Regions from separate parts of the Vreelandella sulfidaeris Esulfide1 genome, predicted to be linked through region 1. Evidence: predicted binding sites of a transcription regulator. Region 1 holds the regulator's gene; the other holds the start of a gene.

Region 1 (7,388 bases):
GACTGCAGCGCACGATGGCTGAGGCCGCTTAGAGACAGAGGGCACTTAGAGACAGAGGGCTCTTAGAGACAGAAAGTTGGGTCGGGCGCTGAGTGTTGTTAGAATAGCGCCTACTTTTTCCGCTCTAGCGCCTTTCACACTCGGCAGTGCCTATACCATGCAATCTCTCAATCATTTTGACCCTGCTCACCTTGACACTTTAGCAGCCGCCCCCGCTGCTCCGGCGCAAGGCCAGCCTGAGCTGGCTGACGCCAAGCAGAAGCGTGAATTTAACAAGTTGCAAAAGCGCCTGCGCCGAGAAGTGGGCAATGCGATTATTGATTACCAAATGATCAATGAAGGCGATCGCGTCATGGTATGCCTCTCCGGTGGTAAAGACAGCTACACGATGCTGGAGATTTTGCGCAACTTGCAGCGCAATGCACCGATCAACTTTTCACTGGTGGCGGTCAATTTAGACCAAAAGCAGCCGGGATTTCCCGAGCACGTGCTGCCTAGTTATCTGGATAAGCAGGGCGTTGAATATCATATTGTCGAACGTGATACCTACTCGGTAGTAAAGGAGAAAACCCCAGAAGGCAAAACCACCTGTGCGCTCTGTTCACGCCTGCGGCGCGGCTCGCTGTATGGCTTTGCAGAAGAGATTGGCGCCAATAAAATTGCTCTTGGTCACCACCGCGAAGATATTCTTGAAACGTTGTTTCTCAATATGTTCTTTGGGGGCAACCTGAAAGCGATGCCGCCCAAGCTGCTCTCCGATGATGGCAAGAATATCGTTATTCGGCCTTTGGCTTATTGTAAAGAGGCGGATATTGCTGAGTTTTCTCGGTTGATGGAATTCCCGATTATTCCCTGCAATCTTTGTGGTTCCCAGCCTAATATGCAGCGCCAAGTAGTCAAAGAGATGCTCGCTGAATGGGATAAAAAATTCCCCGGCCGCCTGGAAAGCATGTTTAAAGCCGTCACCAATATCGCGCCTTCCCAACTGGCAGACCGCAATCTGTTCGATTTTGCAGGTTTAGAGGCCAAGCAGGCAGAGTTACTGGCCGGGCGAATCCAGGCGTTTAACGTCAGCTAACCGTTTGCTGCTCTTCTTCGGCGAGAGTTATCAAACGCTGCATGTCCAGAATGTTAACCTCTCGCCCCGAAACCGCCACTACATTCTGCTGCTGAAGGCGGCTTAAGATGCGGCTGACCGTTTCCACCGCCAGCCCTAGGTAGTTGCCGATATCGGCTCTGGGCATTGAAAGGCGAAAGCTGTAAGGCGAGTAACCCCGCCGACGAAAACGATCTGAAAGCGTAATCAAAAAGCTTGCCAGCCGCTGGTCAGCGGTTTTACGTGATAACAGGCGCATCATGCGCCGGTCGTCGCGTAATTCTTTGCTCATGCTGCGATACAGCTGGCCACGTAGTTCGGGCAACTCTTCTGACAGTAAATCCAGGCGATCAAAGGGGATTTCGCAAACCGTGGTCGTTTCCAGGGCGATTACGCTCCCGGGATATTGCTCTTCATCAATCCCATCTAGCCCGACCAATTCACTAGGTAGATAGAAATTGGTCAGTTGCTCGCTGCCGTTCCCTTCTGATGTGACTTGTTTCAGGCTGCCTGAACGTACCGCGTAAACACTGGTAAAGGCATCTCCCTGGCGAAACAGTAGCGCGCCTTTTTTCAGCGGCGCACGGCGGCGAATAATGGCATCGAACTGTCCCATGTCGTCCAGTTCAAGGGCAAGCGGCAAGCACAGTGAACTCAAGCTGCAGGTTTGGCAGCGAGCTTCGTGGAGTAGCGAGCGTCTGGGGCTCATGGATTCCAGCATGCGTTGCTCCTTGAGTGAGTGCCGCTTATCGATTAGAAAAACCTTACTTATTATAATAGCTTTGGCATGCCTGCTTAAAGATTATTAAACAATCTTTGAGTAGCCTTGGCCCGTTTGCTGCGGCAGGTGAGCATCAAACGCCATCGCTATATGGCGAATTAGCAGTCGGCCAATGGGGGTAGCGCTTAGTTGATCGCCGCTTCGCGTTAGCAGACCATCTTGCTCGGCGCTTTGCAGATGTTCAAGTGCTGGCGCAAAGTAGCGCGGAGCATCAATGTTCCAGCGTTGACTAACCGTGGCCAAATCAATACGCATATCGCACATCAGCCGCTCAATCACGTCTCGCCGGATCAGGTCGTCATCACTTAAGCGTATGCCGCGCACTGTGGCAAGCTGCCCCTGATCCAGCGACGCTTCGTAGCGTGTCAGATCGCTAGGATTTTGCGCATAGATATCATCAATGCGAGAAATAGCCGAAACGCCAAGGCCAATCAAGTCACACTGAGCATGGCTGGAGTAGCCCTGGAAGTTGCGCTGTAGCGAGCCTTCACGCTGGGCAATGGCTAAGCTGTCGTCAGGACGGGCAAAGTGATCCATACCTATATGTACATAACCCGCCGCGGTGAGCATTTCAATAGTGGTACGAAGAATCGCCAGCTTCTCTTCGCCGCCTGGCAAGTCATCGACATTAATGCGCCGCTGAGGGGGGAAGCGATCAGGCATATGGGCGTAATTAAACACAGAAAGCCGTGCGGGGTTCAGCTCAATTACCTGGCGCAAGGTGTCAGCAAAGCTCTTTTCAGTTTGAAACGGCAGGCCATAAATCAAATCAAGATTCAAAGACCTAAAACCCAATCGATGCGCTTCATCCATCAGCGTTTCGGTGAGTATTCTAGGCTGAATGCGGTTAATGGCCTTCTGCACCAGCGGGTTTAAATCTTGCACGCCCAGACTGATGCGATTAAAGCCGAGTGACTCAAGATGGCGCAGCGTGAACACATCCGCTTCGCGAGGATCTATTTCAATCGCGTAATCGCGATTTGGAGATGACGAAAGCCCAAAACGCGCATCCAAACGATCAATCAGATCGCCCATCTGATTCAAACTGAGAAATGTGGGTGTACCGCCTCCCCAATGTAACTGCTCAACCGGCCTTGTGGTATCTAAGTGGCGGGCGGTCAGTACCATTTCGCGGTCGAGTCGGGCTAAGTAGGGTTCAGCCAGAGCGGTATTCTTGGTGGCGATTTTATTACAGGCGCAGTAGAAGCAGATTTTTCGGCAGAAAGGGATGTGCACATACAGCGAGAGTGAACGCTTGCTGGTATTGCTGCGCTCTAGCGCCTGGGTCAAATCACTAGGGGTAAATTGGTTATGAAACGACAGTGCCGTGGGGTAGGAGGTGTAGCGCGGGCCGCTGGTATCGTAGCGGCGTAGTAAAGCTTCATCCCAACCTGTCTGCCCGGTGGCTGGCCTGGCCTTGGTTGAAGTGATCATAGAAGAAGCCGCAAAGGCATGAACGGGCATGAAGTGTCGCTCCGGCGTTAAAAGTGGCGTTAAAACTTTAATGCCAGCCTAACTCGCCGATACGCACTAAACGTTGAGCCATATCATGTTAGTGAAGATTATGTGTTGTGAGGGTCCAAAGCTGCCAAAGCGCAAAGGTGATAATGGTTAACGCGGCTACGCTGCGTGTTGCAGGGTGACGTATGAGATGGCTTAACTGGCGCGCAGCAAGTCCAGTCGCTAATAACGCGGGCAATGTACCAAGCCCAAAGGCGCCCATTAGCAGTGCCCCTTGCAATGGGTCGGCAATCGCTAAACTCCAGGCCAGCATGGAGTAAACCAGCCCGCAGGGCAGCCAGCCCCACACGGCACCCAGCGCGAAGGCTTGGGGAAGGTGCACAACGGGCATTAAGCGCCGCCCTATAGGCTCAAGAAAGCGCCATAGGCGGCGGCCAACGGCTTCGATTTTGAGCAGCCCCTTCCACCAGTTGGCAATATACAGCGCCATTAAGATGAGCATCAGCGCGGCAAAAACCTGGAGTAATAACCTAGCGGTAGCTGAAAGAGAAAACAGCGTGCCTAGTAGCGCAACCAGCGCACCTGCGCTCATATAGCTAGTGATACGACCGGCGTTATAGCTGAGCAACAGGCCGCCCAACCGTGCCGGATGACGCATGCTGGGAGGCACCGCGAAGGTGAGTGCGCTCATAATACCGCCGCACATGCCAATGCAGTGAGCGCCGCCCATCAAGCCAAATACAAACGCCGCTAATAGCGGCGGCAGATCAAGGCCCGTTGGGTTCATAATCGGGGCTCTTGGTCGTCGGGTGGGGGCGCATCTGAAGGTGCAACAGGCTTGTTCTTGGCTTGCTGCCGCTGGCGACGCTGTTCGGGGCTGAGGTCGTTCTCATCCTCATCAAACAAAATACGGTGCGCGGGCCCTTCCAGGTCGTCGAACTGATCATTTTTAACCGCCCAGAAAAATGCCCAGACGGCGAGGCCGAGTAAAATCAGTGAGAGCGGAATGAGTAGATACAGAATCGTCATGCAGTTACCGGGTTTGAAGCGCTAAGCGAAGTAGCGGGTTGGGCGCGCCAGCGTGATAGCCGCAGGGCATTACCGACCACCACGAGCGAACTTAGCGACATGCCAATGGCGGCTAGCCAGGGAGGCACTAACCCCATTGCTGCCAGCGGTAGTGCCGAAAAGTTATAGCACACAGACCAGATCATATTTTGGCGCATGATACGCCGGGTAGCGCGGGAAATCTCGATAGCTTCAAAAATCCGCATCAGACGCGGACTAAGCAATATCGCATCGGCACGAGTACGGGCCAAGTCCGTTGCGCCATTCATAGCAATCGCTACATCGGCACCGGCCAAGACCGGCACATCGTTGATACCATCACCAACCATGAGTACGGTTTCGCCGGCAGCTTGAAGCTCTTTCAGCCGAGCTAACTTACCCTCCGGGCTGGTGCCTGAATGCCAGGTTGCAATACCAAGTTGGCTGGCCAGGCTTTCGACGGCGTCTTCCGTATCGCCGGAAAGCAGCTCCACGCTGAACCCTTGGGCGTGGAGGGCGTCAACTGTCGCGGCGGCATCATCTCTAATGCCGTCATGCAGGCCAAACCAGGCGCGGGGCTTGCCATCTTCGCTAAGTAGCAGCCACTGCCCCTTGGCAGGTGCCGCGATAGGCTCATGGGCCGCAAATTCAGGTTTGCCCAGCCGCCACCGAACACCCTCTAAAGTTCCTTCTAACCCTTGCCCAGTATAGCTGTGAATGTCCCTGGCCTGGAGCGTCGCATCACGGAAAGGGCGAAAGGCGCGGGCTATAGGATGTTCCGAGTGAGCCTCAAGGGCGGCGGCAATCGCTTGGGCACGCTCAACGGTTAGTTCACCGAATGGTTTGATCTGGGTAACGTGCATTTCGCCGCGGGTCAGAGTGCCTGTTTTATCGAAAATGACCCGGGTAACGTTGGAGAGTGTCTCCATGGCATCGGCGCGGGTGATCAAGACGCCGCGTTTACGCAGCTGGCCGTGGCCCGCGGTCAATGCCGCAGGTGTCGCCAACGCCAGGGCGCAGGGGCAAGTGACGACCAGCACTGAAAGCAGCACCCATAGCACCCGCGAAGGGTCGATAAACCACCAGGCGATAGTGACGCACGCCGTCACCACCAGCAGTCGTAGGACAAATAGATGGGCCATGCGCGCAGCCATCTGGGCCAGCCGCGGACGGCTGGCAAACGCACGGTCGGTAAGGTCAACAATGCCAGCCACTTGAGCGTCTTTTCCGGCGTGGGTAACCCTAATCACTAGAGGGTTTTCCATGTTTTGACTGCCGCCGATAATACGATCACCCACTCGGCGCGTCACCGGTAGATATTCGCCAGTAAGCATTGATTCATCCAGGCTTGATTCGCCTTCTTCAATCACACCATCGGCAGGCACACCGTGGCCGGGCTTGATCAATACGCGATCGTCTGGGGCGAGTTCGCTGGCAGGCAGAATGCGCTCGCTGCCGTCCTCTTCCAGTCGTGTGGCCGAAATTGGCAGTACGCCACTGAGCGCATTGCCGCTATGCCCGCTGCGTCGTCTGGCGCGGCTTTCCACGTAGCGCCCGAACAGCAAAAAGAAGGTGAACATGGCGACCGAATCAAAATACACCTCGCCTACGTTAAACAGCACTGCATAACTGCTGGCAAGGTAAGCACCACCAATCGCCAATGACACCGGCACATCCATGCCTAATACACCTGTGCGCAGGTCACGCAGCGCATTGCGGAAAAACGGCTGGGCGGAGAAAAATACGACCGGCGTGGCCAGTGCAAACGAAAGCCAGTGAAACAGCGCGTAGAAGTCGTCGCTGATTTCACCGGGGCCAGAGACATAGATAGGGATCGAAAACATCATCACCTGCATCATGCCTACCGCGGCAATAATCAGCCGCCGTACGTTCATACGCTCTTCATACTGCATGCGCGCCTGGGCTTGATCAGGTTCGTAAGGCTGGGCGTCATAACCAATGGCCGCCAGTTCGGCCAACAGTTGGGAAAGTTTTAACTGCTGCGGGTTCCAGCTCACGCGCAGGCGATGATGGGTTAAATTCACCGCGCTGGAGGTAACCCCGGGTAGGGCATTCAGGCGGTGTTCGATCAGCCACGCACAGGCGGCACAGGTGATGCCTTCAATGGCAAGGGTCGCTTTTACGTTGCCTTCATCGCCATCGGGGTGAACAAATTGCGCCTGCAGGCCGGGGTCGTCAAACACTGACCAAGTATCCGCTTTAGCGGCCTGGCGTTCATCCGGGCGTTCGGGAAGTTCGGTGCGGTAACGGTAGTAACTCTCCAGCCCGCCGTCGACGATGGCATGGGCCACCGCCTCGCAGCCGGGGCAGCAAAGCGGGTGGGTATGTTCATCCAGGGTAATCGTCCAGGGTGCTGCAGTGGGTACTGGATTACCGCAGTGATAGCAGTCAGAGGCAGGCACGGCGTTGTTCATTCGCTTTCTTTGCGCCCTCCCGGCAGTAGCGCGACGCTATTTTCATTGGGAAACGTGGCCTCCCCGTTAAGCCGCCAGTCGGCATCTTCCAGCGCAGGCTGTATCTGCAGATACCAGCGATAGCGCAGATTGTCGGGGCCCTGGGTGATATAGCGGCCGTCACGCACATGCTCAAGTATGAATGATTGGTCACGGTTATCTTCGGTAGGGAAGATAAGATCTAAATAGAGCATTTCCGGGCGCGCATCGCCGCTCAAATCAACCACAATATCGCTGGTCAGCGGATCGATACGAAGATCGGCAGTTAAGTTCAGTGCGCGTGCCTGCTCTTGTTTGGCAAGTACCATATTGATGGCTTTACCATGCTCGTAATAATCCTCCTGAACAACCATGCCGTCGTAGCTTTTGATCGACATAACGGCAAAGCTAGTGCTGACGATAATCGAAGAAAATAGAAGGCCGATTAAAAACCACGGCCAAAACTGCTTGTACCAAGGAGTTACCTTATCTTTAGAGGGTAACGAGGGGGATGACATAATCGCTTATCTCCTAATGTCGCCCAGGAAGC
Region 2 (7,388 bases), 1.1 Mb from region 1:
GGCGGCCCATGCGTCCGATGTCAGGGGCGGAGACTTCCTTTGATGATGACCTTGACCCGGTGAGGAACTAAACATGGATATGTTTGATTTAACGTTAATTTGGGCTTTCATCATTGGTTTCGGCATCATCATGTATGTGTTGATGGATGGGTTTGATCTGGGATTGGGGATTATCTATCCCTTTGCTCCCGATGAGGATGCTCGGGATGTAATGATGAACTCGGTCGCACCAATATGGGATGGTAACGAAACGTGGTTGGTGCTGAGTGGGGCAGGGCTTTTAGGAGCCTTCCCATTAGTTTACACGGTATTTTTGCCGGCACTTTACATCGGTGTGTTCTTGATGCTGGCGGGACTGATCTTCAGGGGGGTGGCGTTTGAGCTGCGTTTTAAATCGCGCCGCAACCGGCATTGGTGGAATCGTGCATTTTCCTGGGGGTCGGCCATTGCTGCCTTTGCACAAGGTGCGGTCGTTGGAGCTTACATCCAGGGCTTTCCCGTTGAAAACTTTGCCTATGTAGGCGGTGCATTTGACTGGCTGACGCCATTCTCAGTGTTGACGGGGCTTGGCCTGATGGCAGGCTATGCTTTGCTAGGCGCTACTTGGTTGATACTAAAATCTGAGGGGTATGTGCAGGATTGGGCGTATAAAATCACTCCCTTGTTACTGGCGCTCGTGCTATTTGTTTTCGCCGTGATTAGTCTGTGGACGCCCTTCGTGAACCCGCTCGTATGGGAGCGCTGGTTTGGTAATATTCAGTTAATTTGGATTTTTCCTTTCTTGGCGTTGACCTGCGCATTTACCGTTTTTCGTTCTGTCCAAAAACGTCGTGAGCTAGCACCTTTTCTTGCCACTATTGGCATTTATGTCTTTACCTATCTGGGTCTGATCGTCAGCAAATGGCCCGTTGTCGTTCCACCGAACTACACGCTTTGGGATGCGGCTTCTGCGCCTGAGTCTCAGCTTTTCCTGCTGGTAGGCGTGGCCATTGTTATCCCTATTATATTGACCTATACCGCTTGGACCTATTGGGTGTTTCGCGGCAAGGTGCGAGTAGGCGAGGGATACCACTAATCACATGGGAACTGAGCATGCGCTCTCTCTAACGCCACGCCGTTGGCTAAAAACATTGGCTAAAGGAGAGCGCCATTACCTGTTTGGTTCATCGCTATGTGGCGTGTTGGCAGGTAGCCAAACGATTGTCATGGTAGTTGGCCTGGCGTGGCTTATTGATCAGATAGCAGTACATGATCGTTCTCCCACAGCCTTATTTCCTGTATTCGCTCTGCTGGTAGGTAGCGTTTTGTTACGCGCTGCCTTTCAGTGGGGGCATGAAATACTGGGCCTGGAAGCAAGCCTACGTATTCGGCAGCATGCCAGATCGCAATTATTAAGTAAGCTGTCCGCCTTAGGCCCTGTTTGGCTAACCGGTCAGCACAGCGGCTCCCTAGCCAACCAGGCAGTTGAACATATTGATGCGCTGGAAGGGTATTTTTCCCGGTTTTATCCCCAATTGCGGATCGCACTGTGTTTGCCGCTGCTGATATTGGTGGTGGCGGGTTGGCTGGATTATCTGGTGGCACTGTTTTTACTACTTTCTGCACCGCTTATTCCGATTTTTATGGCGCTGGTAGGGATGGGAGCTGAGCGTCTTAATCACGATCAGTTTGTTGCCGTATCGAGGTTGTCAGCTCATTTCATAGATCGTGTGCGTGGTATGACAACACTGCAGTTATTTGGCCGAACCTCAGCCGCGCAACAAGATGTCTGGTACGCCACTGATGATTACCGACGTCTTAGTATGCGCACTTTGCGCCTAGCGTTTCTTTCCTCGGCGGTGCTGGAGTTTTTTGCCTCCGTAGCCATTGCGGTAGTGGCCATGTATGTTGGTTTTGGCCTGCTGGGGTATATCGAGTACGGTCCTTCATCATCTCTGACACTTTTTTCGGGCCTGGCAGTATTATTGCTGGCGCCTGAATTTTTCCAACCCTTGCGTACGCTTTCTCAGCACTATCATGACCGTGCAGCGGCACTGGGCGCTGCTGAGAGCGTGGTTAATGTGCTCAATGAACCAGCTTTAGTTAGCAGGCATGCCGCTGTGGCTCCGCTATTGAGTACCTCGGTCATTGAATTAACGGCTACTTGCGTTAGTTATCCTGTCCGAGGGCAAGTAATCGGTCCTATCGACCTGACGATAAAAAAGGGTGAAGTAGTGGCGATTAGCGGAGCCTCCGGTAGTGGAAAGTCGACCCTGCTGGCGTTACTGGCAGGTTTTCTCGCGCCTAGTTCCGGCATATATCGTCTACAAGAAAACTACCAGTATGCTTGGTTAGATCAGCAACCCTGTCTTTTACACGGCAGTTTGATTGATAACCTGCGCTTAGCAGCACCACAAGCGTCCCATGAGCAAATGGAAGCTGCGCTGTACCGGGCAGGCTTTGGACCTTTCTTGAAACAGCTGCCTGATGGGCTTGATACCTTAATCGGTGAGAGAGGGGTTGGCTTGTCGGGCGGCCAGGCCCAGCGCCTTGCACTCGCACGTGTGTACCTTAGCAATGCACCGCTGGTGTTATTGGATGAGCCTACCGCCAGCCTGGATCAAGACACTGAGCAGTTTGTGATGTCAGCTTTACTTAAGCTTGCCCAAGAGGGGCGCACCCTGGTAATTGCTACCCACCATCCTGCTGTTATAGCTGCTGCGCAACGCCATTTTTCTTTTGAAAGGGATGAGTTGGTAGAGGTGCTCGCTTGATTGCTATTTTCCGCGACTTTCGCCCTTGGCTGTTGCTTCTAATACAGCGGCGCAGGCGTTTTTTAGTGGGCGCTTTTCTCATTTGGATTACCCAAATGGCTGGGCTTGCCCTGCTAGGACTATCGGGCTGGTTTATTACCGCCAGTGCATTAACCGGTATTGCCTTAACACTGGGTATTGCCGCGCATTTAGATGTTTATGTGCCCGGTGGCGGTATTCGTTTTTTTGCCTTGACGCGTACCGTTGCGCGTTATATTGAGCGGCTTTACAACCATAATACGGTCTTAACGCTGCTGGCTGACTTACGCTATCGTGTATTTGGCTATTTAACGCAATTGGATGATGCTCGCTTGCACGGTGAGCGTGCCAGTGATTGGCTGAGTCGCTTAACGGCTGATATCGACACCCTGGATAATTTTTATTTGCGTATTTTGGTGCCGCCATTTGTAGCACTGCTTGGCATTATGACGGTATCGCTTTTTGTGGCTATTTGGTTGCCCAGTGTTGCCGTGTTGATGGCAGGGACGCTAGGGCTGCTCTGGTTAGTAGTGACGTTGTTCGCCGCTTCGTGGGGATTCTCTCAAAGCTACCAGCAGGTCGTTGACCAACAGTCTCTGCGTCACCTAGTCGTCGACCAAGTTCAGGCTGCCGCTGAGTTAATGAGTTATCAAAGCGCGCAGTGGCACCGTGAAATTATTGCTGGCCATGAGCAGCAAGCGTACATTAATCAACGCCGCTTAGGGCGCAAGGCGGCGTTGATAAACAGCTTGGTGAGTGCCGTTAGCGGTTTGATGGTAGTGGCCGTGCTGTGGCTTGCTAGCTTGGCGTTTACCCAGCAACTGGTAACAGCTCCGATTGTAGTGATGGCCGTATTGATCGCACTGGGGGTGAATGAGATGTTCATTGCGCTACCTGCCAGTTTTATGAAGCTTGGTGCGAGCTACGCGGCTGTTCGGCGGTTAAATCAATTAACCAGTGATTCCAAGCCGGTACATCCAACGGCGACGCTTTCAGAAGAAGCAGGCTTGGCTATCCGTACTAATCACCTCTCTTTGCATTATGCGCAGACATTGCAGCCAGCGCTAAGTAACGTCGATTTTCACCTACCAGCCGGTAAGCGAGCGGTTATTACCGGCAATTCCGGTGCTGGTAAATCTTCCTTAGCCAGTGTGTTGATGGGGCGCTTAAAAGCTACGCAGGGTGAAGTAACGATAGGTGGTGAGCTCCCCTGGCAGCTGTCATCCGAAAGCCGTGCCCACCATTTTGCAATGCTGACCCAACAAGTAGACCTGTTTGATACTTCGTTAGCCGAGAACCTGCGTGTAGCCAATCCATCCGCTAGCGATGCAGCACTCTGGGAGGTGCTTGGTGCTGTTGTGCTGGACGGTTGGGTTCAGCAACTACCGCAAGGCTTAGCAACAGCGGTGGGAGAGAAGGGTCAGCAGCTTTCCGGCGGGCAAGCCAGGCGGTTGGCGCTCGCGCGCTTAATGTTACGGAATCCTCAGGTGGTGTTTCTTGACGAGCCGTTTGCGGGTGTTGACGCTGCGACGGCGAAGCATATTGCAGCTTCTTTGGACCAATGGTTGGTTAATAGAACGGCTATCTATTTTGTTCATCAAGCTAACTCACTCAATCTATTGCCTGGGGTCGAGTACCACTGGCACCTTGATGCCGGTAAACTTAGCCAATGCCTGCTTAACTAATCATTAGTGAGTGACATTGTTTAATTGATACGACAACAAGGGGCCCTCAATGCACGATTTTTTACGCGACCTTCCTAAAGTAGAGCTCCATTTACATATCGAAGGCTCGCTTGAGCCAGAATTAATGTTTTCTTTGGCGCAGCGTAATGGCGTTGAATTGCCCTATGCCACGGTGCAAGAAGCTAAAGATGCTTACCATTTTAGTGATCTGCAAGGGTTCCTGAATCTCTATTTCCAAGGCATGAATGTGCTTCGTAATGAAGAGGACTTTTACGACCTGGCGATGGACTACTTCAAGCGCGCCCGGGGTGAAGGCGTTGTACATATCGACATGCACTTTGACCCCCAGGCACACCTGCAGCGTGGAGTGCCGCTTGAAGTAATAATGGCTGGGCTATTAAAAGCCAAGCAAGAGGCAGAGGACACACTGGATCTTTCCATCGGCATGATTATGGCTTTTTTGCGCGATCGTCCCGCAGAGGAGGCATTGCAGGTGCTTGAACAAGCGGCCCCTTATTGGAAAATGCTGGATGCCATTGGTTTAGACAGCGCTGAGCAGAATAATCCTCCTGCAGCGTTTATTGATGTATTCGAGCGCGCCAAGCAACTTGGGCTTGTTCGCTTGGCGCATGCGGGTGAAGAGGGGCCCGCCGAGTATATTACAGAGGCTCTGGATGTCCTTGGTGTGCAGCGCATAGATCATGGGGTGCGCTGCTTGGAAAGTGATGAAGTGGTGAAGCGCTTGCGCAGTGAACAGGTTGTTCTAACGGTTTGCCCGCTCTCTAATGTCAGTTTAAAAGTAGTAGAAGAACTGCGAGACCATCCTCTTCCCAAACTCTTGGCTGAAGGGCTAAAAGTAACGATTAGCTCAGATGATCCCGCCTATTTTGGTGGTGGCATGCTGACTAATCACATCGCTTGTGCAGAGGCATTTGGATGGGATCAGACGATATTTCGTCAGTTAACGCGTAATGCTATTGAGGAAGCTTTTGCTACCCAGGAGCGACGCGAAGAGCTGTTAGCTCGGTTGGCTGAAGTATAACGTTTAGCCGCCTGGCGATGATGGCCAGGCGGCTGCTTAGCTGAAGCTAGGGAGTGGTTTAAGGCAGGGCAGGTACTTCAAAGTCAGGCATTTCGCCGGTTAATGTATGCAGAAATGCGGTGATATCACTAATCGTGCCATCATCGAACTCGCGCCCCAACATTTCCTGTCCCATGATGGCGACAGCCTCTTCCAGCGTTTCGGTGGCACCGTTATTCATGTACGGATAGGTTACCGCCACATTACGTAGCGTGGGGGTTCTGAAGCGATACTTGTCGCTTTCTTCTTCCGTAACAACATAGCGGCCTAAATCGGTTGATCCCGGCACTTGTATCGCGTGGAATTGGCTGTCGGTAAAATTTGCTCCCCGATGGCAAGCGATACAGCCGTTATCAACAAACGCTACCATGCCATCTTTGGCTTGCTCGCTTATCGCTTCTTGATCGCCGTGTAGGTAACGATCAAATGGTGAGTTGGGAGTGTTGAGTGTGCGTTGGAATGCGGCTAGTGCATGCGCTAAGTTATCATCAGTAATGGGATCTTCTTGACTAGGATAGGCCTCGCTGAATTTTTGCTGATAAAGCTCGAAACCTACTAACCGTTCTAGTGCCTTGTCTAGGTCCATGGCCATTTCTACTGGTGCTTCAATAGGCCCCAGTGCTTGGGCTTCTAAATCAGGCGCGCGACCATCCCAAAATTGTGAGCCTAAGAAGCCACTGTTTAATACAGTCGGTGTATTGCGTTCACCCACTTGTCCATCATGGCCCACTGCACGTGGAATCCGGTCGGCCCAGCCCAGTGCTGGGTTATGGCAGGTGGCGCAGCTGATAACGCCGCTAGAAGATATACGCGGTTCAAAAAACAGCATATTACCAAGTTCGACCTTCTCCTCTGTTAACGAGTTATCGGCTGGTATAGGCGGTAAGTAAGGCAGCGCTTCGAAGCGGTCACGGTAATTTTCCAGCCCATCATCAGCCATGGCTAAACTCGCTGTTAAAAAACTGCTCATCGCCAAAGTAGGTAATAATATAGCTTTTGTGGTCATGATTTTTCTCCCTTGCTTTTACAACCGGCGTCTCGGTTCTGATGAAGTAAAGCGTCAACGGCCGCTATCTATAAGCTTATGGGAGAAGAAATTAGTCGTTTTGTCCTGGATCAAGTCCTGGGTTGTTTTATGGTCTGCTTCTGAGGAACCTTCGTCTTTAATGACTTTTGCTGATGAATCTCCAAATCGCTATTGACCTTATTGGTAAATCGGGTAGTATACGCACACGTCAACGGGGCACAGCCTCAACGACCAGCTCTTTAACAATTTGATCAGGTAATTCATGTGGGCGCTTGCTGACGTTGGTGACAAATCACCAAATGTCAAGGCAAGCGGTCATGAGAACGTAAGTTTGAATGAATTCGTTTGAACCTTGAGCCAAGTTTGATTCGCTTTTGTCACTTTCGAGTGACGAGTAAGAATCACAATGATTTTAAACTGAAGAGTTTGATCATGGCTCAGATTGAACGCTGGCGGCAGGCCTAACACATGCAAGTCGAGCGGTAACAGGTCCTTCGGGATGCTGACGAGCGGCGGACGGGTGAGTAATGCATAGGAATCTGCCTGGTAGTGGGGGATAACCTGGGGAAACCCAGGCTAATACCGCATACGTCCTACGGGAGAAAGGGGGCTTCGGCTCCCGCTATTGGATGAGCCTATGTCGGATTAGCTAGTTGGTGAGGTAATGGCTCACCAAGGCAACGATCCGTAGCTGGTCTGAGAGGATGATCAGCCACATCGGGACTGAGACACGGCCCGAACTCCTACGGGAGGCAGCAGTGGGGAATATTGGACAATGGGGGCAACCCTGATCCAGCCATGCCGCGTGTGTGAAGAAGGCCCTC

The links. The regulator FNR, encoded in region 1, switches genes on or off when oxygen is low (the NO sensors DNR and NnrR bind a similar motif). The targets are predictions, from matches to a motif close to TTGATNTANATCAA.
Region 2: the regulator FNR is predicted to act here: its motif matches at 6,644-6,657, upstream of ACW44H_RS10530 (cytochrome-c peroxidase).

What each region holds. Positions count from the first base shown of each region.
Region 1 is NZ_CM133364.1:3,309,039-3,316,426, reverse strand. Features, by position in the region: gene ACW44H_RS15475 (DNA polymerase III subunit epsilon) at 1-32, shown strand, start outside; gene ttcA (tRNA 2-thiocytidine(32) synthetase TtcA) at 158-1,078, shown strand; gene fnr (fumarate/nitrate reduction transcriptional regulator Fnr) at 1,071-1,817, opposite strand; gene hemN (oxygen-independent coproporphyrinogen III oxidase) at 1,902-3,341, opposite strand; gene ACW44H_RS15455 (sulfite exporter TauE/SafE family protein) at 3,430-4,125, opposite strand; gene ccoS (cbb3-type cytochrome oxidase assembly protein CcoS) at 4,122-4,367, opposite strand; gene ACW44H_RS15445 (heavy metal translocating P-type ATPase) at 4,364-6,820, opposite strand; gene ACW44H_RS15440 (FixH family protein) at 6,817-7,356, opposite strand; gene ccoG (cytochrome c oxidase accessory protein CcoG) at 7,363-7,388, opposite strand, start outside.
Region 2 is NZ_CM133364.1:2,248,015-2,255,402, reverse strand. Features, by position in the region: gene ACW44H_RS10555 (cytochrome ubiquinol oxidase subunit I) at 1-71, shown strand, start outside; gene cydB (cytochrome d ubiquinol oxidase subunit II) at 74-1,075, shown strand; gene cydD (thiol reductant ABC exporter subunit CydD) at 1,080-2,753, shown strand; gene cydC (thiol reductant ABC exporter subunit CydC) at 2,750-4,456, shown strand; gene ACW44H_RS10535 (adenosine deaminase) at 4,506-5,498, shown strand; gene ACW44H_RS10530 (cytochrome-c peroxidase) at 5,557-6,543, opposite strand; rRNA gene ACW44H_RS10525 (16S ribosomal RNA) at 6,979-7,388, shown strand, end outside.